Regions from separate parts of the Pontibacter rugosus genome, predicted to be linked through region 3. Evidence: riboswitches for the same ligand, from Rfam matches in the RefSeq annotation. Region 3 holds a riboswitch; each other region holds the start of a gene.
The links. A riboswitch is a leader RNA that binds a small molecule or an ion and turns the genes downstream of it on or off. The one in region 3 is predicted to bind S-adenosylmethionine.
Positions count from the first base shown of each region.

Region 1 (8,054 bases), on a different contig from region 3:
ATCTCTTAACGGGGCTTTTTGTGTCTGGTAGCTTTAATGTTAAGGAGTGGTCTGTAGGTACCATTTCACAAGTATACGTTTCATAGCTGAAGATATCGCACGGACAGGTCGCGACCTGTCCCTACAGGATATACTAAAGCTCCGTCAGCAGAGACTATCTGAATGATTCCAGTCCTTGGGTTGAGCGCCTTGTGCATGTTGCGGTGCCCGAAAGGGCAGCCCGCAGCGGAGCGAGGAGCAGCTTCAGGCACACAGCGCGATACCCGAGGACGAGGCCTCGCGGCCTTGAGCGCTCCAAAGTATAAAGTGAAACGACAGGTAAGTGGGAGCTGGAGGATGAAAGGCAGCTAGGAAAAATAGCTTGTTTCAAGCTACGACATACAGTCGCTATGGAAGTATGGCCGAGGCTGTACAGGTATGGCTCTGCGAGCCAGTAGAGCTGAAAGCTCTACACCAAAGAAGGCACTAGCTGCAAGCTAGCGCCAGCATGTATGAACTTGCTTTACAGAAAAGATATGGGACAAGATAAGGCTGCGAGCTTGTGCCAGAGAGGTTAGTTGCAAACACATATGTTACCAATACAGCCGATGCTTGCGCCAGGTAAGTTGTAGAAAGCAGCAACGGAAAGTATGGCTTTCCAAGCAAGTGGAGTCACAAACCCTACACCACTTTAAGACACGAGTTAGAAACTAATCCCAGCGGAGGGAGCAGGACGATAACAGCAAACAGCAAAGATAGCTTAATTGAATATTTTAAGAACAGAGGCTATGAAAGCTTATACTTCTTTTACATATACTTCTGATACAAATTATATAGTATAACCTTATCCTTTTCCGTCAGAACATCATTAACCTCATCCTGAACAAAGTGCAGCTTAAAGGCACGAATGGCAGCAGGCAAATCACGGGTGTCAAAGCCGATGATGCGTAATGCCTCTTTAGGATTGAATATAAAAGGTATGGTAGAGACTGTGTCTTGTGGCTGTAAGATAATGGCTGGGGCCGTACCAGTGCTATCTGAAATGACGATAGGAGCAGCTGGTTGTAAATACTTTTCTAGTATGCCTTCATCGTACCACAAGCCATAGCCGTGTTCAGCTAGTTTCTTCCACGGAAATGTGTGGTTAGGGTCGTTTTTGCGTGTAGGAGCAATGTCGGAGTGGCCGATAAAATTAGCTGTTGGTATGTTATACGTTTTCTTCAGCATGTCCAGCACCTGCAGCAAGCTAGCAGTCTGAGCTTCCGAGAAAGGTTCAGCGCCATTATTGTCCAGTTCGATGCCAATGGAAGAGGAGTTAAGGTCTGTGTCGTTGCCCCAACGTGCAGCCCCGCCATGCCAGGCCCGGAGGTTATCGTTTAGCATGTGGTATACTTTGCCGTCGCGGCCAATCACATAATGAGCACTAACTTGTGTGCTGGGCTGGGTGAAGGTGTTCAGGGTTTGCTCCGTAGAGTTTTGTGCGGTATGGTGAATGACTACAAAGTTGGGCCGCCGCATACTGAAATTAGTTGTTCCCACCCAGTAATCACCTTGCTTTAGTTGCTCTTCTCCTGGTGTAAGGGCAGGTGTTACCCGTAGCTGTTTAGCGAATGCCTTCACCTGTTTATGATGGGCTTTATTGGTGCTGGCATAGGGGTTAGGTGTGCAGGCAGTGAGCGTGGCACAGGCGAGCAGTACAGATAAAAGGGCGGAGGCGTTATACTTCATGATCATCATTTATACGCCTCAAGCTATACAAATTACCTTTATCAACGCAAGCAAAAATTGCAAGAGCAGCATGCATTAGGCTATCTTGAGTTAGAAAACCTGTACTGATAGTTTGCTTTTTTGATTATCGTGACCTTACCTTTGTGCCATCTTTATGCAAGATTTATAAAGAAGAGGGGAGAGAGCAGGCTCAGAGAACCTCTAGCAACCACGGCTGCTGCCGTAAAGGTGCTAACACCTGCCCAGGTTTGGGAACTATAAATTATTCCAATGCGCGTATTACTTCAAGCTTCTATTTATCCGGTTTATACTTCTGTAACAGCCCTTGTAAACGGTTGTTGTTGCTGTTGTTAAAACTTTCTCGCAACTAAGGTTGCCTATTATCCGCCTGTTCCAGGCAAAGCAATCAATGTTTTTTAACTAATATTAAGCTGGTGGTACAGGCATGCCTTGTGCGCTCACCAGCTCCTCATTTTCATGAAACAGATCAAACAGACAGGAGGCTATGCCTTGCTGCCCTTCCTGGTTTTTGTATTCACCTTTTTAAGTGCAGGAATTCTGCTGGATGATTTCTATGCGCTTCCAGCACCTGTGGCGGTAGTGCTGGGTATAATTGCAGCTTTCTTCATACTTCGCGGCTCCGTAGAGGCCAAAGTGGAAGCACTTATCCGTGGTTGTGGCGATACCAAGATTGTAACCATGTGCCTTATTTACCTGTTGGCTGGTGCCTTTGCCACTGTTACCAAAGCCGTAGGCGGTGTAGATGCTACTGTAAACCTGGGCCTGAGTGTGTTGCCGGTGCAGTATTTAGGCCTTGGCGTCTTCTTGCTGGCAGCGTTTTTATCTACAGCTACAGGTACTTCGGTAGGGGCTATTGTAGCGCTGGGGCCGATTGTGGTAGGGCTGGCAAACCAAAGCCATACTTCGTTGCCGCTGTTATTGGGCACGCTGCTGGGGGGAGCTATGTTTGGTGATAACCTGTCTTTTATTTCTGACACCACTATTGCCGCCACACAAACGCAGGGATGCAGCATGCGCGATAAATTCCGCGTTAATATCCTGATAGCCGGACCCGCTGCGCTGGTTACACTGGTGCTGTTGTTGATTACCGGCCTGGCAACACCGGCAGTACCTGGTGCGCTGCCGGCGGTGCAGGAGGGTTACTGGTTACTGGTTTTACCATACTTGCTGGTAATCGCGCTGGCCATTTCAGGTATGAACGTGTTTGTGGTGCTCACGCTAGGCACCCTATCTTCAGGTGCACTAGGGTTAATTAACCATCAGCTGGATGTGCTGCAGTTTAGCCGCAGCGTGTACGAAGGCTTTACAGGTATGATCGAGATTTTCCTGCTCTCTATGCTGACAGGTGGCCTGGCGCAGATGGTAAGTGAGGCCGGAGGGATAGCCTTCCTTCTGAAAAAGATCAGCAAAGCGACAAAAGGGTATACATCTGCACAAGCAGGTATCGGAGCCTTAGTAGGTGGAACCAATACGGCTATTGCTAATAATACCGTTTCGATCGTGGTAACAGGTGAGGTTGCCAAAGAGATCAGCACCAAGTATAGCATTGATAAGCGAAAAACTGCTGCTATTATCGATGTATTTGCCTGTGTGGTGCAGGGGCTGCTACCTTATGGTGCACAAATTCTGATCCTGCTCAGCTTTACGGAAGGCCAGCTTTCATTCATAGATGTATGGTCTTATGCCTGGTACATTTACTTGCTGCTTGTCTTTGCACTGTTAGCCATTTACACGCCTTTCGTGGATCATTTTCTGGCTAAAGAACCAGCGGATGAAGCTACAGTGGCTGCTTTATAAAGGTCAATTTTGAAAAGGGGAGACACTGGCGGTCATTCTATTGTCTCTCCCTTTACTACCTCCTCCGCTGGCGCTAGCTTGCAGCTAGTGCCTATTATGGTGTAGAGCTTCCAGCTCTACTGGCTCGCAGAGCCATACCTGTACAGCCTCGGCCGTACTTCCATTGCCGCTGCTTTCTGCTTCCTCGAACAAGCCCATTATGGCCTCGGGCATCACGCTGTGTGCCTGAAGCTGCTCCTGAATGAAGAAAGGGAGGTGTTTCTGCATTGCCGCATGTACAGGGCTTATACTTTATAAATGGAAACTATACTTGTTAAATCAAGCCTCGTGATTTCAGCTCCAAATACTTGTTGATGGTATTAACCGTTAGTTGCTTAGGTGGTGTAAGTATGGCGTGTATACCATGCTGCTGCAGCTGCTTTACAATTTGTCGCTTGTCAAAATCAAATTTTTGGGCGATTGCCTTGGTGTATACTTCCGCTGTGTTATTAGCAGGCTTCTCCAGCAGCGCATGCAGTTCTGTGTTTTCAAAGAAAATGACTACCAGCAGATGGTGCTTCGCTAAAGCTCGCAAGTACGGCAGTTGGCGCTGCGCGCCGTTCAATGTCTCAAAATTAGTGAAGAGCAGTAACAGGCTGCGTTGTTTTATTTTACTACGTACCGTAGCGTACAAGCGCTCATAATCTGTTTCCTGGTACTTGGTGCGTTGGTTGTATAGTAGCTCCATAATGCGCCTTATCTGGTCAGATTTGCGCTGGGCTGGCAGCAGGTTACTTATTTTGTTAGAGAAGGTGATGATGCCTGCTTTATCCTGCTTTTTCAGGGCGATGTTGGAGATGACAAGGGAGGCGTTAATGGCATAGTCCAGCAGGCTTAGTCCTTCAAAAGGCATTTGCATCACACGGCCTTTGTCAATCAAACAGTATACTTGCTGCGATTTTTCATCCTGGTAACTATTCACCATCAGGTCTGCCTTACGGGCAGAGGCTTTCCAGTTGATAGTTCGTTGGTCGTCTCCGGCTACATAAGGCCTTATCTGTTCAAACTCGGAGCTATGGCCAATTCGACGTACTTTCTTCACGCCAAACTCCTGCAGCCTGTTTGAAATGGCCATCAGTTCATACTGCCGCATCTGCACAAAAGAGGGGTATACCGGTACTTCCTGGTCCTGGGCAAATCTGAAACGGCGTTTCACGAGCTGCAGTGGGCTCATAGCATACACATTGATGGCACCAAACAGGTAGCTACCGCGCTTGGTGGGGCGCAAGGTGTAATGGATGACTTGGGTGCGCCCTTTGGCAACAGCCGTTTTAAACAAGCTGTCGCGTTTCTGGAACTGGAAAGGCAGCTCGTCAATCACCTCGGTTTTAACGGGAAAGTTATACTTGTTCTCCAGGTACAGGTATACATCGTTGTCGCTGCCGTTCGACAGTTTTTCCTGCATACTACGGCTGGCAAACATGCCTTGCCTGTTATTATATAGCAGGAGAAAATCCAGCAGTGCAAGCAACACCAGCACGCCTAACGCAACCTTAGCAAAAAGGAGCAGCAGGGGCATAAAAAAAGCCAGCACGAACAGGCATACCAAGCTTGCTAAGCTAAAGTATAGCCTGTTTGTAAAGTATAAACTGCGGATTAACTGCACTAGCGTGGCACTTCTATTTTTTGGATAATCTGTTTGATGACCTCATCCGGCGTAATGCCCTCCATCTCCCGATCCGGTGTCAGCAGAATACGGTGGCGAAGTATGGCGGGTGCTAATTCCTGCACATCTTCGGGCGTTACAAAGCCACGGCCACGTAAGGCTGCCAAGGCTTTAGAGCTATTGAGCAAAGCTATAGAGGCGCGTGGTGAGGCACCTAAGTATAGCGATTTGCTAACCCTTGTCTCCCCAACAAGCTGCGCAATATACTCCAGTAGTTTCCTGTCCAGATGCACTGATTGCACGGCCTTTCGAAGCTCTAGAAGTTGTGCGGCGGTAAGTACAGGCTGCACGCGCTCCAGGTCGCGTTTTAAGCTCGCTCCCTGGTGTTGCAGCTCTAGTATGGTCACTTCGTCAGCCATGCTAGGGTAATCAACCAGCACTTTAAACATGAAGCGGTCTAGTTGTGCTTCTGGTAAACGGTAAGTTCCTTCCTGCTCTATCGGGTTTTGCGTAGCCAGTACCAGAAAAGGAGCGCCCAAAGCATATAGCTGCCCATCGTGGGTAATATGCTGCTCTTCCATCACCTCGAATAAGGATGCCTGTGTTTTGGCCGGAGCACGGTTTATCTCATCTATCAAAACAATGTTAGCGAAGATAGGCCCTTTTTTGTAGTCGAAGGTAGCAGTGCCCGGATGGAAAACAGAAGTGCCCAATACATCAGAAGGCATCAAATCTGGTGTGAACTGAATGCGGCTAAAATCTGCTTGTATGGTGCGGGCAAGTAACTTAGCGGTAAGTGTTTTGGCAATTCCCGGTACGCCTTCAATCAATACATGGCCATCAGCGAGCATGGCAACCAGCAGGAGCTCCACCAGATTTTGCTGGCCGACAATTATTTGCCCGAGTTCCTGCTTTATACGTTGTGCCGCCTCGTGTAAGGTGCTATAGTCAGTTTTGGTTTCCTGATGTGTGATAAGTGCGTCTTCTTGCATTGGTTATAAGTTGGCAGTTGGCCTTAATGAGGTTTGTCTGTAAAAATCTTCCAGTTTAATGTTGAGCAGCAGCAGTGTCTGGTCGCTGATGGCTTTGCTTTGTCGGATGCTCTGCATCAGGTCGAAAACTTCAGCTACTAATGTTGCATCGGCTCCTGACTTTGCCACAATCCGCTCCCGCAGTTCTTCATCCCAGGTGGAGGTGCTCACGTGATAGTGCAGCCGCAGGTACTCCATAAAATAAGCGATATTTTTGTCTGCGATGTTTCCCGGATTGCCGTTGTTAAAGTATAAGTTACCGATAACCTGCACAAATTCAAGTGTTGTGTTTCGCGGTTTCTCCAGCACAGGAATTACCCTTTGCGTTCGCTTGGTTTTAAACAGCAGGAAAAGCACTATAGCAGCTAAAGCAAGATAATATGCCCACTTCAACGATTCATAGCGCATAATTACCCGTAATATCGATTGATCATCTAACCGGCCTTCTTTTTGGTATTCGTCCCAATAAAGCGGCTGCACCGGCAGGTGAGATAGGGCAGTGGCTGCATAGTCGCTTTGCTTTAGAGAGATCAGCTCATAATTTGTAAAGGCAAGCGGAACGGTATTAATGTAGAAATACCCTCTGCCAAAAGGTACTTTCATAAAATTAAGCTGACCTGCTTTATTTCTTCCCAACGCCACATGGCCATCCTGCTTTTTTACTTTGATGTAGAACGTGTTGTTATTTGGCGGATAGATAAAGGTGTTCTGTTGTGGCTGACTTGTAAAAATAAGTGCTGTAGAATCAGGATGAGTACTTTGTTGTATATCTGTTTTAAAATGGAGCGTGTCTGACAGGTATGGTGTAAATTGTTCTGCCGCTATAAATACCTGGTTTCCACTACCAACAAAATCCAGCAGCCGGTTTATATCCAGACTGTCTGCTTCAAAGCGCTTATTGATGAACACATAGTTGCCAGCCATAGCAGCGTTTTGCAGCTGGTTGTAAATAGGCTCCCGCACCGGCACTATCTCTACCCCTTTAAACATGCTTGGCAGCAGCTCATACAAAGCGTAAGTGCCATAGGGCATTTTCTCTTTGCGTGCATAGCTCTGCGACCAATCCACTGGCTTAGGGCGAAAATAATCCAGCAGCACCAAGGCAGCGAACAGCACCACGATCAAAGCAACATACTTGCGGTAGCCTGTCATGCGCGTTGCTTTACGTGTTGGTTAAACTGATGAAACTCTGCACGTGCCGTTGTAAAATGGGCCTCACCTAAAGCTGCACCACCATACCAGACATATTCAAACATACTCGTCAGCAACTCAAACTCTTTTCTTGTATCGGGTTGATGAATCTCGTTTATATAGCTGCGATTGGTTTTGCCGGGTTTCCAGTCAATAAGTCCGGCATCTGTCAGTTGTTTTAAGCTTTGCAGGTAATGCAAGCGTATGGCTTTTCGAAAATCCCGCTGCACTACGGCCTCTTCAATTAAAGCTTGCAAGTCCAGTTCATGTATGTTTTCCTCAAACACATCGTAGGGAGTGCCGGAGCTAACGGCTTTTTTACCAAACAAACCTCCGGCATCTACATTGTGCATTTTAACCACAATAAAGACTATGGCTCCTATAATCAGCGCATAGATAACGTATTCCCAAATCCCGCTTGCCTTACCTTTGTAAAATACCTCGCGCAGCCAATTCTTTACCCGGTACCATAGGCGTTCCCAAAAGGTGCTTCCGGTTTGTACCTGTTCGTAATATTGAAAATCTTTGTCGGCTCGCAAAGTCTCAAGTTTCTTCTGGTCGGGCAGGCGCACTTGTATAGGTTGAGAGGCTGCGGGTACACTGTCCTGAGATTGGGCATGCGCTGCCGTACCTAAGCTAAACAGCAGGCACAAAGGAAGTAT
Region 1 covers NZ_JBHTLD010000095.1:7,747-15,800, forward strand. The annotation lists gene ACFQ2O_RS11420 (N-acetylmuramoyl-L-alanine amidase) at 787-1,707, opposite strand; SAM riboswitch class I at 1,868-1,971, shown strand; gene ACFQ2O_RS11425 (Na+/H+ antiporter NhaC family protein) at 2,185-3,525, shown strand; gene ACFQ2O_RS11430 (hypothetical protein) at 3,610-3,792, opposite strand; gene ACFQ2O_RS11435 (DUF58 domain-containing protein) at 3,839-5,170, opposite strand; gene ACFQ2O_RS11440 (AAA family ATPase) at 5,170-6,162, opposite strand; gene ACFQ2O_RS11445 (DUF4350 domain-containing protein) at 6,166-7,353, opposite strand; gene ACFQ2O_RS11450 (DUF4129 domain-containing protein) at 7,350-8,054, opposite strand, start outside.
Region 1: another riboswitch for S-adenosylmethionine. It lies ahead of ACFQ2O_RS11425 (Na+/H+ antiporter NhaC family protein); the one in region 3 lies ahead of ACFQ2O_RS02095 (O-acetylhomoserine aminocarboxypropyltransferase/cysteine synthase family protein).

Region 2 (8,054 bases), on a different contig from region 3:
GTTTGGAGACAGCCAGCGTTCCAGCTCTTCCTGCGGCATGTTTTTGCGCTTAGCCAAGTCTGCCACCTGGTCTTCACCGATTTTGCCCAGGCCAAAGTACTTCGACTCCGGGTGGGAGAAGTATAAACCACTCACCGAGGAAGCCGGGTACATGGCCAGGTTCTCGGTAAGTATGATCCCGGTTTGCTCCTCGGCCTGCAGCAGGTTAAACAGCGTGATCTTTTCGGTATGGTCAGGGCAGCCAGGATAGCCTGGTGCCGGCCGAATGCCTTTGTATTGCTCTTTGATCAGATCCTGATTGCTCAGCTGCTCTTCCGGTGCATAGCCCCACAACTCCCGGCGCACCTTTAGGTGCATCAGTTCGGCAAAGGCTTCTGCTAATCTATCGGCCAAGGCTTTGACCATAATGGAGCGGTAGTCGTCATGATCGGCTTCATACTTCTCAATCAGCTTCTCGATGCCGAACCCAGCCGATACGGCAAAGCCACCAATATAATCAGCCACACCGGTTTCTTTTGGGGCAATGAAATCAGAGAAAGCCATGTTGGCTACGCCCTGTCCTTTTTTGCCTTGCTGCCGCAAAGTATGGAACTCCGTCAGCTCGTTTTCACGTGAATCATCGGCGTATACTTCTATAGTGTCATCGGCCTCCACGTTGGCAGGGTAGAAGCCTACCACGGCACGTGCCTCCAGCAACTGATTGTCTACTATCTCCTGCAGCATTTCCTGCGCATCTGCAAACAGCTTACGCGCCTCTGTTCCCAGTTCAGCATCATCCAGTATTTTCGGATATTGGCGCTTCAGCTCCCAGGTATGGAAAAAAGGAGTCCAATCGATGAACGGCACAATTTCAGAAAGCGGATAGTTGTTAAATGCTTTCGTGCCGATAAAGCTTGGTTTGGTTGGCTGTGTTGTAGTCCAGTCTACTTTATACTTGTTAGTTCGTGCCTCTTCTATACTTGCAAAAGCACGATCTTTTGTTCGGCTGTAGTGATCCTCGCGCAGCTTTTCATACTCCGCCTTGATTTCTGCAATGTAGTTTTCACGGTCGCTGCCCAGCAGGCTGCTCACCACGGTTACACTACGGGAGGCATCGTGCACGTGCACCACCGGCCCGCTGTACTGCGGTGCAATCTTCACAGCCGTATGTACACGGGAAGTAGTGGCACCTCCAATCATCAGCGGAATTTTCATGCTTCTTCGCTCCATTTCCTGCGCCACATATACCATCTCGTCCAGCGAAGGCGTGATCAAACCGCTCAGGCCAATGATATCCACCTGCTGCGCTTCGGCCTCTGCCAGAATTTTGTCCAGCGACACCATCACGCCCAAGTCGATCACCTCATAGTTATTACAGGCCAGCACCACACCCACTATATTTTTGCCGATGTCGTGTACATCGCCTTTCACGGTAGCCATCAATATAGTGCCTGCGGTTGACTTTGATGTATCGTCAGCCAGCTTCTCAGCCTCCATAAAAGGCAGCAGGTAAGCGACAGACTTTTTCATCACACGCGCACTTTTCACCACCTGCGGCAGGAACATTTTACCAGCACCGAACAAGTCACCTACCACCGTCATACCGGCCATCAGCGGACCTTCGATCACATCCAACGTTTTAGTAGCTTTCTGGCGGGCCTCCTCCGTGTCCTCCTCTACAAACTCCACCACCCCACGCACCAGTGCATGCTTCAGGCGCTCCTCTACTGGGGCATCGCGCCAAGCTGTGTCTGCTCCAGTAGCTGTTTTACCTTTACCTTTTACCTTTTCGGCATAGGTTACCAGCTTTTCCGTAGCGTCGGGGTGGCGATTAAAGATTACGTCTTCAATCAGGTCGCGCAGTTCCGTCGGGATTTCGCTGTACACGCCCATCATACCTGCATTCACAATGCCCATGTCCATACCTGCCTGCACGGCATAGTATAAGAACACCGTGTGCATGGCCTCGCGCACCAGATCATTGCCCCGAAACGAGAACGACAGGTTACTCACCCCACCACTTACCAGCGCATGCGGCAGGTTTGCTTTGATCCACTTTACCGTCTCAATATAATCTACAGCATAGTTATTATGCTCTTCTATACCTGTGGCAATAGCCAGTATGTTAGGGTCGAAAATGATGTCCTGCGGCGGGAAGCCAACTTCATCGACTAAAATGCGGTAAGACTTCTCGCAAATTTCTATTCTGCGCTCAAAGGTGTCTGCCTGGCCCTGTTCATCAAAGGCCATCACAACAACGGCTGCACCGTACTGGCGCACTTTGCGAGCTACTTTTTTGAATGCTTCTTCGCCTTCTTTTAAGCTGATGGAGTTAACGATGCTCTTGCCCTGCACACATTTCAAACCTGCCTCGATCACACTCCATTTAGAAGAGTCGATCATAATAGGCAATTTCGAAATATCAGGTTCAGAGGCGATCAAATTCAGGAAGTTGGCCATGGCCTGCTCTGAGTCAAGCATGCCTTCGTCCATGTTCACATCTATGATCTGGGCACCGCCTTCTACCTGCTGCTGCGCCACAGATAAGGCTTCCTCGAACTTCTCTTCTACAATAAGGCGGGCGAATTTTTTGGAGCCGGTTACGTTGGTACGTTCACCTACATTCACAAAAAGGCTTTCGGGGTAGATGGTGAGGGGCTCGAGGCCGCTGTAGCGAGGAAGAGGGGCAACGGGGGTGGGAACGCGTGGTTTATATTGCTGCACCAGGTCAGAGATAACCTTTACGTGCATTGGCGTAGTACCACAACAACCGCCAAGTATGTTTACCAGCCCTTCTTTCAGGTACTCTTCTACAATCTCGCCCATTTGCTGTGCCGTCTCGTCATAACCGCCAAAGGCGTTTGGCAAACCAGCATTAGGATAGGCACTAATGTAAGTATCAGAAATACGGGAAAGCTCTTTGATGTGGGTTTTAAGCTGACGCGCACCTAAAGCACAGTTAAATCCAATGCTAAGTATAGGTGCATGCGAGATGGAGTTCCAAAACGCTTCTACCGTCTGGCCAGACAAGGTACGGCCGCTGGCATCCGTGATCGTACCTGACACCATAATCGGCAGCTCTTTGCCGCCGTCCTGCACATACTGGTCTATCGCAAAAAGCGCCGCTTTACAGTTCAGTGTATCAAATACTGTTTCTACCAGCAGCAGGTCAGAACCACCATCCACCAGGCCGCGCACCTGCTCATAGTAGGCCTCCACCAGTTGGTCGAAGGTGATGGCACGGTAGCCAGGGTGGTTCACATCCGGGGAAAGCGAAGCGGTACGGTTTGTCGGACCAATGGCACCTGCTACAAAGCGCGGCTTGCCCGGTAGTTTAGCTTCTATCTCATCTGCTGCCTCACGTGCCAGCCTTGCCGATTCATAGTTCAGCTCATACACGATGTGCTCCAGGTGGTAGTCGGCCATGGCGATGCTGGTACCGCTAAAGGTGTTGGTTTCGATGATATCGGCACCAGCCTCCAGATACTCAGCATGTATGGCTTTGATTACGTCTGGACGGGTAATGGAAAGGAGATCATTATTCCCTTTCAGGTCGCCGGTATGATCTTGGAAGCGATCCCCACGGAAGTCGGACTCCTGTAGTTGGTAACGCTGAATCATAGTGCCCATCGCACCATCCAGCACTAGCACACGCTCTTGCAGCAGTTTATAAATCGGATGTGATTTTGTCATTTCGGTGTCTTTCTTCTCGTAATTGTCTACGCAGCTTATCAAGAAAAACACCTACAAAGGTAGGAGCAGTCTTATCTTCCCTGGCAGCAGTAGCTCCAGGAGGGAGGTAGCACCAAGCTATAAACATGGTTGCTAAGACGTCAAAGGGCCCTGTCCCTCAGTCTTTCTTGATAAGAATGTTGCAAAGTAAAGGGTTATATGCGGAAAAAAGAAATTTGTTGCATGGAAATGTGGAGAACAGTGGGTCAAGTTCGTTTTGTTTGCTGTTTAAACTTGGGTGTAGGAGTTTGTGGAGCAGGTTTGGCGAACCACCCCCGGCCCCTCCTTGTCCAAGGTGGGGAGGTTTCCGCTACTGCTTCTTGGGCAAGTAACTACTTTGTCGTTGCGGCTGATCAGGGGAATTCTCCTCACCCCAACCCTCTCCTAATAACTGGAGAGGGAGAAGTGCTGTTGCTCTAGCTGAAGTATAAGCGCTGTAACTGATGGTATTAAGCGGACAGGTCGCGACCTGTCCCTACAAATTCTACATATGAATGATGGTGAAATCAGCAGCTACTAGAACTGATTCCAGTCCTTGGGTTGAGCGCCTTGTGCATGTTGCGGTGCCCGCTAGGGCAGCCCGCAGCGGAGCGAGGAGCAGCTTCAGGCACACAGCGCGATGCCCGAGGACGAGGCCTCGCGGCCGTGAGCGCTCCAAAGCATAAAATGAAACAATGGGTATTTGGGAGCTAGAGGATAAGCGGAAGCTAGGAAGTATAGCTTGGCTGAAGTTGCGAAAGCTTAGCTAAGCAAGTATGGCCGAAACAAGTATAGTCCCCCGCTGCGCAAGTATGGCTTTTCAAGCCAGTCGAGTTACAAACCTGACATCATAGCAGGATACAAGTCTGAAGACTTGCCCCAGTAGGCGAAGTATAAGTTGCAGTTAGCGGCGGTGGTTTAAGGCACAAGCGGACGCTTGCGCTAAATGAGGCTTAGATATCCTTAAGCAACAAGTATAAAACAAAAAGAGGGATGTCTTTCGACATCCCTCTTTCCTCGTATCAGCTATACTTAATACTAAGCTTCAGCTTGTACTTTAGGAAGTACAGAAACGTAAGAACGGTTCTTCTTTCCTTTTCTGAACTGAACAACACCATCAGTTAATGCAAACAGGGTATGGTCTTTGCCCATACCTACGTTTACACTTGGGTGGTGTGCAGTACCTCTTTGTCTTACAATGATGTTACCAGCGATAATATCCTGGCCACCGTAAATCTTAACGCCAAGACGTTTAGAATGTGATTCACGGCCGTTGTTAGAACTACCAGCTCCTTTTTTGTGTGCCATCTTTTTAACTATTTAACTCAGGTTAGCGAACTAAGCCTGAAAGGATTCAACGATTAATTTCTTCTTACTGCTTAACCAATGCTCTCGATAAGAACTTTAGTATAGTTTTGACGATGACCTCTCGACTTTCTATACCCTTTTCTTCTCTTCTTCTTGAAGATATGAACCTTGTCAGCTCTGAATTCCCCTAAGATTTTACCAGTTACCTTGATACCATCTACAAAAGGAGCGCCAACAGTAATGTTACCGTTATCGTCTGTAAGAAGAACATTGGCGAACTCAACGGCGTCACCTTCATTGCCGGAAAGCTTGTTAGCGTAGATGAACTTACCGCTCTCTACTTTGGTCTGTTGACCTGCGATTTCTACAATTGCGTACATCAGCTTCAATGTATGTTTAAAGTTTAGTCCGCAAAAGTACGGCAATTATTTGATACATGCAACGCCTTGTATAACAAATTGTTTACCAACTACACAACCCTCACACAGTCATGTGGAAAACAATGTTGATATCCACACTAACTTTTTTAGCACTTGCTAAAAAAGTTTGCAACAATCTGTAATTCAGATCATTGGAGCCAATATAACCAAACCCACTTTTCCACAATATTTATACCAAGCTCAACCAGACCAGCCATAAACAATGCTTCATCTTTTAACATCTTGCCTGAAACAACATGCCTAACACCACCACCTCACCAGCTCTTATCCCTTAATTTATAGGCAAATAAAGATATTTAAACTTAAATATATAATAAAATTTAGATGTGGATAACAGTGTGAATTACCACCAAAAACAGCCCTAATGCCGCATTCAGAGGGTGTGCATAAATTGAACAACTTTCGGCCCGAAAATCAAGTTCATTTCTATATATTTGAAGTCACGAAATACTTTGGCTGCCACTCAGGCAAGAGCCAAACATTTTATGACTACAAGAGGTTTTGAGTGAAACCTGAGCCTAAAACCCTTTAATTATATTAAAACATGAGTGATATGGAGCCAATACTGAAAGAGAACCCAAACCGCTTTGTCTTATTTCCAATTCAGAACGATGCGGTGTGGCAGATGTATAAGCAGGCGGAGGCCAGCTTTTGGACGGCAGAGGAGATAGACCTAAGTCAGGACCTGAAAGACTGGGAAAATCTGAACGATGGCGAACGCCACTTCATCAGCCATGTACTTGCCTTTTTTGCTGCCTCAGATGGTATCGTGAACGAAAACCTGGCTGTTAACTTCATGAACGAGGTGCAGATTCCAGAGGCGCGCTGCTTCTACGGCTTTCAGATCATGATGGAGAACATCCACTCCGAAACATATTCTTTGTTGATTGATACTTATGTAAAAAAACAGAGCGAGAAAGACCATCTGTTCAACGCGTTAGAGACAGTGCCGGCAGTAGGCAAAAAGGGCGAGTGGGCCTTGAAATGGATCGAAAGCGAGAACTTTGCTGAGCGCCTGATCGCGTTTGCCGCAGTAGAGGGCATTTTCTTCTCCGGCTCTTTCTGCTCTATCTTCTGGATGAAAAAGCGCGGCTTGATGCCTGGCCTGACTTTCTCGAACGAGCTGATCAGCCGCGACGAAGGCCTGCACTGCGACTTTGCCTGCTTGTTATATAGTATGCTAAACAACAAACTGCCAGAGGAGCGCGTGCAGCATATTATTCGCGATGCGGTAAGTATAGAGCAGGAGTTTGTAACTGACGCACTTCCTGTTGACCTGATTGGCATGAACTCAAAGTTAATGAACCAGTACATCGAGTTTGTGGCCGACCGTCTGTTAGTAGCATTAGGATGCAGCAAGATCTATAACTCAACCAACCCATTTGACTTTATGGAGATGATCTCGCTGCAAGGCAAGACAAACTTCTTTGAGAAGCGCGTGGGTGAGTACCAGAAAGCTGGCGTAATGGGCGACAAAGACAAAAACGTGTTCAGCCTGGACGAAGATTTTTAGACTAAACTTTTCTTTAGTAAGTTTAGGTGGTCTTAGGGAGCCAAATCTTCTTTTCCCACCTAAGCTTACCCTGAGTTACCACCGCACCGGGCGGCACAGGAGTAACACATAAAACCTCATCCCGGCGAGTATATTGCTGGCACACCACCAGCCAAAGGGGAATTCTCACTCCTCTATATAGTAAAAGCATTTGGCTTTACCTTTAAATAGTTGTACTGCAACGTCTTATAGGCGCATGAGCGTATTGGACTAAGTATACGCACACCAAAAGAATAACCGCCTGCTGCACCGGCAGAGGCTTATCTATATTTTTATTTAAGAACCCGAGGCCTTTAACCTCGCTAAATGTATATGCTATGTTAGTAGTTAAACGAGACGGCAGACGCGAATCCGTCAAATTCGATAAGATTACCGCACGCATCGAAAAGCTGTGCTATGGTTTACATATGGATTACGTGTCGCCGATTGAGGTGGCCAAGAAGGTGATTGACGGTATCTATGATGGCGTAACCACTGTAGAACTAGATAACCTGGCAGCCGAAACAGCTGCGTCGCTCACTACCAAGCATCCGGATTATGCGGTGTTGGCAGCGCGTGTGGCTATTTCTAACCTGCACAAGGTAACAAGCAAGTCGTTCTCTAACACCATGAAGCGCCTCTATACTTATGAGGATCCTAAAACTGGTGAGAACGCCTCTTTGATTGCCAAGGATGTATATGAGATCATCCGTAAAAATGCGGCCCTGCTGGACTCAACTATTATCTACGACCGCGACTACAACTACGATTACTTCGGTTACAAAACACTGGAGCGCTCTTACCTGCTTCGCCTGGATGGCAAAATTGTGGAGCGCCCGCAACATATGCTAATGCGTGTGGCCGTGGGTATTCATAAGGAAGACATCGAATCTGCCATCGAGACATATAATCTCATGTCTGAGAAATGGTTTACACACGCCACCCCAACACTATTTAACGCTGGCACGCCTAAGCCACAGCTGTCTTCGTGCTTCCTGCTAACGATGAAGGACGACAGCATCCCGGGCATTTATGATACCCTGAAGCAATGTGCGCAGATCTCGCAGAGCGCTGGCGGTATTGGC
Region 2 covers NZ_JBHTLD010000046.1:14,934-22,987, forward strand. The annotation lists gene metH (methionine synthase) at 1-3,672, opposite strand, end outside; SAM riboswitch class I at 3,741-3,849, opposite strand; gene rpmA (50S ribosomal protein L27) at 4,729-4,998, opposite strand; gene rplU (50S ribosomal protein L21) at 5,070-5,378, opposite strand; gene ACFQ2O_RS07325 (ribonucleoside-diphosphate reductase small subunit) at 5,983-6,951, shown strand; gene ACFQ2O_RS07330 (ribonucleoside-diphosphate reductase subunit alpha) at 7,308-8,054, shown strand, end outside.
Region 2: another riboswitch for S-adenosylmethionine. It lies ahead of metH (methionine synthase); the one in region 3 lies ahead of ACFQ2O_RS02095 (O-acetylhomoserine aminocarboxypropyltransferase/cysteine synthase family protein).

Region 3 (8,054 bases):
CGTGCATTACTGGCCACATGCACCAGCCGCTCAAATACATCCGGCTGCACCAGTGCCCACTCCAGCGCCTGCTGCCCACCCAGCGAGCCACCAATCAAGGTATGGATGCGCTCCAGCTCCAACTCCTGCCGCAGCAAATCGAAAGCACGCACTACATCCCGGTTCGTGAACTGCGGGAATGTATGGAAGTATGGCTGTAAAGTTTTTGGGTTGATAGACAGCGGCCCGGTAGAGCCATAGCAACCACCAAGTGTATTGGCGCAAATCACAAACCACTCACGCGGGTCGTAAAACTTATCTTCTCCAAAAAGATCGCACCACCAATCGGTAAAATCTGAGCTGCCGGTAAGGGCATGGCACACCCACACAACATTGCTACGCTGAGGATTTAGCGTACCATAAGTGGTATAAGCCAGCTGGAAGCCCGGAAGTGTAGCTCCGGACTCCAGCTGAAACTCTTGTTGATGGTGAAATAACTGAGGTGTTGGCATAGTAATTTTAAACTGCGGCTGGCTCTTCTGCCTGTACTTTAGCAAAGGCTTGCGCTATATCTGCTTTAATGTCTTCTATATGCTCGATGCCTGCGGAAATGCGCAGCAGCGTTGGCTCCACGCCTGCGTTTAGCTGCTCTTTTTCTGACAGCTGCTGGTGCGTGGTAGAAGCAGGATGTATGATAAGGGTTTTGGCATCGCCCACGTTAGCTAAATGGCTAACCAGTTCCAGGCTGTTTACGAATTTCTCTGCCTGCTGCTGATCGCCTTTCAGCTTAAAAGACAATACTCCACCAAAGCCTCGCTTTAGGTATTTCTTAGCTAACGAATGGTATGGGCTGCTCTCAAGGCCTGGGTAATTTACACTCTCTACCTGCTCATGCTGCTCCAGCCATTCAGCCAGCGCCTGCGCGTTCTGCACCGTTCTATCCACGCGCAGCGAAAGTGTTTCGAGTCCCTGCAGTAGCAGGAAAGAATTAAAAGGGCTAATGGCAGGGCCAAAATCACGCAGGCCTTCGACACGGGCACGTATGGCGAAAGCTATGTTACCGAAAGGTCCGTCCGATCCAAAAACTTCCCAGAAGTTAAGGCCGTGGTAGCCTTCGCTTGGCTCCGAAAACTGTTTAAATTTGCCGTTGCCCCAGTTAAAGTTACCGCCGTCTACAATCACACCGCCTATACTTGTGCCGTGGCCTCCAATCCATTTTGTAGCAGATTCAACCACCACATTAGCGCCGTGCTCCAGCGGGCGGAACAAATAACCTCCTGCACCAAACGTATTATCTACCACCAACGGAATGTCATGCTTCTTAGCAAGTGCGGCAATGGCTTCGAAATCCGGAATGTTGAAACGCGGATTGCCGATGGTTTCTACATAAATGGCTTTCGTCCTATCGTCAATCAATTTTTCATAGCTTTCTGCCTCATCACTTTCAGCAAACCTTGCCTCTATACCCAGTCGCTTGAACGATACTTTAAACTGGTTGTAAGTACCGCCATACAGGTAATTTGTGGTAACAAAATTATCTCCGGCCTCCAGTATGTTGTTAAGAGCTATAAACTGCGCCGCCTGTCCTGATGCTACTGCCACGGCCGCCACACCACCTTCCAGCGCCGCAATGCGTTTTTCAAACACATCAGAGGTAGGATTCATGATGCGGGTATAGATGTTGCCAAATTCTTTGAGTGCAAACAGGTTAGCACCGTGTTCGGCGTTTTTAAAAGCATAAGAAGTAGTCTGGTAAATAGGCACCGCACGCGACTGTGTTGTTGGATCTATTTCCTGGCCTGCGTGTAGCTGTAGTGTTTCGAAATGCAATGCTTGTGACATAATTATGCTGATTTAATAAGGTTAGCTTGGGAAAATATAAACTAAAAGAAAGGATGCTGTTGAGCCGCAAAAAGCCTGATTTGTTTACAGCGTAGCCATAGCAGCAGACTTAACATCTGCCACTAAGCCGTTCTGAAAACAGGATTTTTATACTTGGATGATCAACAACAGTAACACATGCTGCACATGGGCGTGCGCATGACAAATTGTTTAGCAGGAGCTAAATAAAGATTTTGCGACAGGTTATACCCTGCCGGTGCAAATGATACTACGAGTTGTGTTGGCTTAATTCCCTTGTTCATTTTCGTATCAATTTATATTCGTCCGGCACCCTGCCGAACTCAGGAATTAGCACCTTAACCACGGTAGTTAGGTTGCTAGCGCTTCATAGAGCCTGTCTCTCCACGCTTCTTTATAAATCAATATCCGCAAAAGGGACAATTGACTTGATGTTGCAATTATACGGGACGAATTTTTAAAAAGCCAAACAAAAACAACATTTTTTCACAACACATACTTTATCCTCCTGAAAATTAAAGCATTAGAGGCCATACATTATTTAACTATACTTGCAGCCGCTTGCATCAGGGTCTCTATTTATCTTTAAATCATGATTTTACATATTTGGTGTTCTGTGTTTTTGTGAAGAAAGCTTTATCTTAGAGCCTTAGGAGCCGGCAATCTGCTGGTAGTGCAGGTGAAATTTTATTGAGCGAGCGATGTCCCATATCTATATCAGCCATAGTATAAGCCACCAGGAACAACCTGGCCCCCTCTCCCTGCATGCCCTGCACCAGCAGATACGCGAGGAGTTGGAGCTTGCTTTTCCAGATAGCTATTGGGTGGTGGCTGAGATAGCACAGGTAAACGTAGACCGCCGCAAAGGCCACTGCTACCTTACCCTGGTAGATAAAGGCGACGATGCCCGGCAAATGCTGGCACAGGCCCGCGCTACTATCTGGGGCTCGCGTTACCAGATGCTGGGCCGCCACTTCGAGGAAAAAACAGGCCAGCCGCTGAAGGCAGGGCTAAAGGTGCTGTTGCAGGCAACAGTGCGGTTTCACGAGCTTTATGGCCTTAGCCTCGACATTACCAACATTGATCCCAACTATACGATCGGTGACCTTGCGCGCCAGCGGCAGGAAACCTTGAAGCGTTTAGAAGCTGAGGGGCTGATGGAGGCGAACAAGGCGCTAGAGCTGCCGATGGTGCCGCAGCGCTTGGCCATTATCTCCTCTGCCACGGCTGCCGGTTTCCAGGATTTTGTGCATCAGCTGCAAAACAATAGCTACGGCTATACCTTCAGCACAACGTTGTTTCCGGCCACTGTGCAGGGCAACGAGGCTCCGGCTTCTGTAGCCAGTGCTTTTGCCAAAATCAGCAAGTATAAAGATCAATATGATGTAATCGTGCTGATTCGTGGCGGTGGTTCCCAGACAGACCTAAGCTGCTTTGATGACTATAAGATAGCCGCATCCATCGGAAAATCTCCGTTGCCGGTGCTGACGGGTATTGGGCATGAGCGCGACGAAAGTATAGCCGATTTGGTAGCGAACACGCGCCTGAAGACACCTACGGCCGTAGCGGGTTTCCTGATTGACAGGTTCAGAGCTGCCGAAGAGTACAGCGAAAGCTTGTTCGATAGCATCCGGATGTTTTCGGCACAGCAGATGAAACTGGCACATGACCAGCTGGAGCGCCTCAGCCATCGGGTAAACAATAACACCAAACAGATATTACAGGCACGAAAGGATAAACTGGAGATACTCTCCCGCGGATTGCTGCTTAAACCAAAGTCCTACATCGAAGCGCAGAAGCACCACGTAAGTAACCTGGAAAAAGACCTTAACTCCGAAACAAAAGATTTGCTATACGAGCAGGAGCGGCTGCTGCAGGAGCTATCGGTGTGCGTGGAAGGCAAAAGCCAGCGCTACTTGCACATGAAGGAGCACGAGCTGAACCACCTGGTGCATTGCCTGGAAACGGAGTCTAACGACAAACTGAAACAGGAACAGTTAACCTTTACCAAGTATAGCGACAAGCTAACGTATGGTGTAAAAAACAAAATGCAGCATGAGAACCACAGGCTAAAGCTGCTGGAAATGAGTGTAGAAGCCAATAACCCAGAAAAGCTGCTGCTGCGTGGTTACACGCTGACTTTAGTAGACGGGAAAATAATTAAAAGTGTAAAAGACGTGAAAGATGGAGACGTGGTGCAAACCAAAATGCAGGACGGCTCCATCCATAGCTTAGTTGTAACTATTGATACTGATGAGTAAGGATTTGAACCAAATGACCTACCGCGAAGCAACGCAGGAGTTGGAGGAAATACTACGTGCCATAGAAAATGATGCCGTAGACGTAGATGAGTTGACGCAAAAGGTACAGCGATCGTCGCAGCTGATTAAGCTGTGCAAGGAAAAGCTGCGCAAAGCCGAAAAAGCCATCGACCAGGTATTTAACGAAGAGAATTGCGAGGTACCGGAACAGCCAAAGCAGAAGGACAGCAAACCAGCAAGCAATACATTGTTTTAGGAGAAATTGAAAAGTGGCTTTTTAAACCTTATCAAGCTGATAAACTTTAGACAATTTCTTTTTCCCTCATTCCTGTCATCTCGACGTCAGGAGAGATCTTTCCAGAATTCCCGATAGATTGATTTCTCACTACGTTCGAAATGACAGTAGCAGGAAATGATGAGGTAGGCCATACCCTACTTACTCTAGACCATCAGCAAGTATAATAAGCCATAAAACAGAAAGCCCCACCTGTACACTACAGATGGGGCTTTCTGTTATTTTATACTTTGCTATCAACCAGTCATCAAAGCACCGCCAGAAGATTGCTCCTGACTACGGCTTTGCACCAGCCTCGACAGCATTTCGCGTGCTTCTTTGCAGGTATCCACATGATACTTAGCTACAGAGTACGAGTTGCCGACTTTTATAGTATACGATTCACGTGGCATGGCTTTGAAAATGTCCTCATCACCCCAGTCATCACCTACGGCCATCACAAACTTGTGCGGGAACTTACTCAGCCAATAGCTTGATGCTTTGCCTTTGTTGATTTCCTGTGCCTTCACCTCCACAGCCATTTGACCATCCAGCACCTGCAGGTTGCTGTTGGATGCAAGGAAGTTTAGATGGCTGGCCAATTCGCGGGCACGCAGCTCACCAAGACCTGTTTCTACGCGGCGGTAATGCCATACCAGCGAGTATTCTTTTTCTTCTATAAACGAACCCGGTGTACGGTCTACGTACAGGTCCAGAATCAGGCGGATATCTTTCTTCCAGTCATCCATTAAACTAAGCATGGTTTGCCAACCGGTGCCTTTCTGTTTTATCCAGACGCCGTGCTCTGCAATAATATCGATGTTCAGGTGGCCCAGCCAATCCTGCATCGTAGCCTTCTCGCGGCTGCTCATTACAACCACCCTATTTTTAGGGCTGCTGCTCAGGCTTTCCAGTAACTCCATCAGTTCATCATCCGGTCTAGCCATGAGTGGGCGGTTACGGAAATCAACTAAGGCGCCATCATACTCCAGGAAGAACAGGCGTGAGCTGGATGAGTCGTAAGCGTCGCTCATCTCCATAAAGATAGCTTCGTCGAGGTAAGACGTAGCCAGCGATAGCTGCTTGATCTTCACATACGACAGGCGGTCCATGAACATGCTTACCCAATGGTGAATGTTGTAGCGCTGAAGCGAGGTTTGCATATTGCGCATGTGCGTAATCTGCTCTTCTTCCGGCATGGTAAGCGCCTGGTGTAGCGCCTCCACCATCTGGTTAATATCGTTCGGGTTGATAAGAATGGCGTCAGAAAGTTCTTTAGAAGCTCCTGCCATCTCACTAAGTATCAATACTCCTTTTTGGTCGAGCTTACTGGCCACAAACTCTTTACATACCAGGTTCATGCCGTCACGCATCGGTGTCACCAGCCCTACATCTGCCATGCGGTAAAATGCTGATAGTGTTTCGAGTGGGTATGAGCGGTAGAAATACTGTATCGGGTTCCAGCTAATGCGGCTATACTTACCGTTGATGCGTCCAACCAGTTCGTCTACCTCCTCTTTCAGTTCCTTATACTTCTCTACAGCATCGCGGCTTGGTACCACTAGCATCAGTAAAGTTACCTTTTGCTGAAACTCCGGGTACTTTTCCAAAAACTTTTCAAAAGCTTCTAATCGCTGCGCTATCCCTTTAGAGTAGTCTAAACGGTCGATAGAAAGTATAACTTTTTCGGCGTTAAGGTTGCCACGGTATACATTCTCCCTTCTTTTGACTTCTTCCAAAGCAGCTGTTCCTGCATACTTATCATAGTCTATCCCCATCGGGAAAGAATCTACCAGCAGCGAGCGAGTGGGTGTATTAATCCAACCATGTGTGCTGCCGTAGCCTACAATGCGGTTTACTGAACTGAGGAAGTGGCGCATGTCATCGTAGGTATGGAAACCTACCAAATCAGAGCCAAGCATGCCCTCCAGCAGCTCTTTTCGCCAAGGCAACAGGCGGAATACTTCGTAACTAGGGAACGGGATATGCTGGAAGAAACCAATGGTACTGTCAGGCAGTTTTTCGCGGAGCATACTTGGCAGCAATAGCAACTGGTAATCGTGTACCCAGATGGTATCTTCCGGCCCGGCCTGCTTTACCACCTCATCACAATACTTCTGATTCACCTTTACATATGTTTCCCATAGCTGCTGGCTATAGACAGCGTATTGGCTGAAGTAATGGAAAGTAGGCCAAAGGGTTTCGTTGCTGAACCCTTCATAAAATTCTTTTATTTCAGTTTCAGTCAGGAAAACGGGATGCATGTTTTCTTTATTGAGATCATCAATAATGCGCTCCTGTTTATCTTCTTCAGATACCACTTGGCCAGGCCAACCTATCCAGAGGTTGTTCTCTTTTTTATAGAAAGAGCCTAAGCCCGTTGCAAGTCCGCCTTCACTTGCCTGATAACTTAGTTGTCCATCCTTCTCTTGTAGTTTTACAGGTAACCTGTTTGAAACAATAATAAGTTTTGCCATGCTTTGTGGTAATTTTCTCAGCCCCTGCTTGCAGCTGGTAATAGTAGGTGCGGTGATACGCTACAGAGCTGCTGAGTACGTTTTATCTCCATCGGTTGACACACATCAACCTAAATCTGCATACGTAAAAAAGGCTTCTACGTTCTCTAATATAGCACAATACCTATTAGCATTTAAATATTTAGCGATATTTATTTAAAGGACAGCACGATAACTTTTAGAGCCGATCCACAGTATTTTCACTTTGATCTTTCCATGCCCTGTACACACGCACCCTATGAAAAACCTACAGGTACTTTACAATAGCCTTGAATACTATCTGACTGGCCTTGCCTATATAGCAGCAGCCATTCTGGTAGGCCTTATAGTTAAACTACTGCTGTTCAGATTACTGAACCTCTATAACAGAACTGACAATCCTTACCTGGTCAAGTTACTGACAAAGCACCTGAGCAAGCCTTTTTCGTTGTTCCTACCCCTGCTTTGCGTATCTATTCTGCTGCCTTCGCTGTCTTATTCACCCGGTACACTACAGGGGCTTAAGCGCCTGACAGAAATTCTAGATATAATTGTTTTCGCCTGGATTTTAATAAAATTCACTGACGTAGGCCGTGATCTGGTGCGGCAGAAGTATGCCATTGAAAAAGAAGATAACATCCGGGAGCGACGGCTGATTACACAGCTACAGTTCATGCGGAAGCTTATGGTTGTCATTATTATTTTTCTGGCTACCGCTTTGATACTGCTGAGCTTTGAGCCCGTGCAAAAGCTGGGTACCGGCTTGCTAACCTCTGCCGGAGTAGCAGGAGTGGTAATAGGATTTGCAGCACAGACTTCCATTGCCAACCTGCTTGCCGGTTTACAACTTGCCTTTACTCAACCTATACGCCTGGATGATGTGCTGGTGGTGGAGAATGAGTTTGGCCGGGTAGAGGAAATTACACTTACCTATGTCGTGCTGAGGATCTGGGATAACCGCCGCCTTATTCTGCCGCTGAATTACTTTATCCAGAAGCCGTTTCAGAACTGGACACGCACCGGTTCTGATATACTGGCCACCGTTTACCTCTATACCGATTATACCTTACCCATAGAGCCGCTTCGTAAGGAATTTGATCGTATCTTAGCACTAACACAACTTTGGGACAAGCGCGTGTCAGTACTACAGGTAACAGACTCTAAAGAGCGAACAATGGAGTTACG
Region 3 covers NZ_JBHTLD010000009.1:1,867-9,920, forward strand. The annotation lists gene metX (homoserine O-acetyltransferase MetX) at 1-491, opposite strand, end outside; gene ACFQ2O_RS02095 (O-acetylhomoserine aminocarboxypropyltransferase/cysteine synthase family protein) at 499-1,821, opposite strand; SAM riboswitch class I at 2,133-2,242, opposite strand; gene xseA (exodeoxyribonuclease VII large subunit) at 2,541-4,100, shown strand; gene xseB (exodeoxyribonuclease VII small subunit) at 4,093-4,356, shown strand; gene ACFQ2O_RS02110 (bifunctional alpha,alpha-trehalose-phosphate synthase (UDP-forming)/trehalose-phosphatase) at 4,632-6,851, opposite strand; gene ACFQ2O_RS02115 (mechanosensitive ion channel family protein) at 7,129-8,054, shown strand, end outside.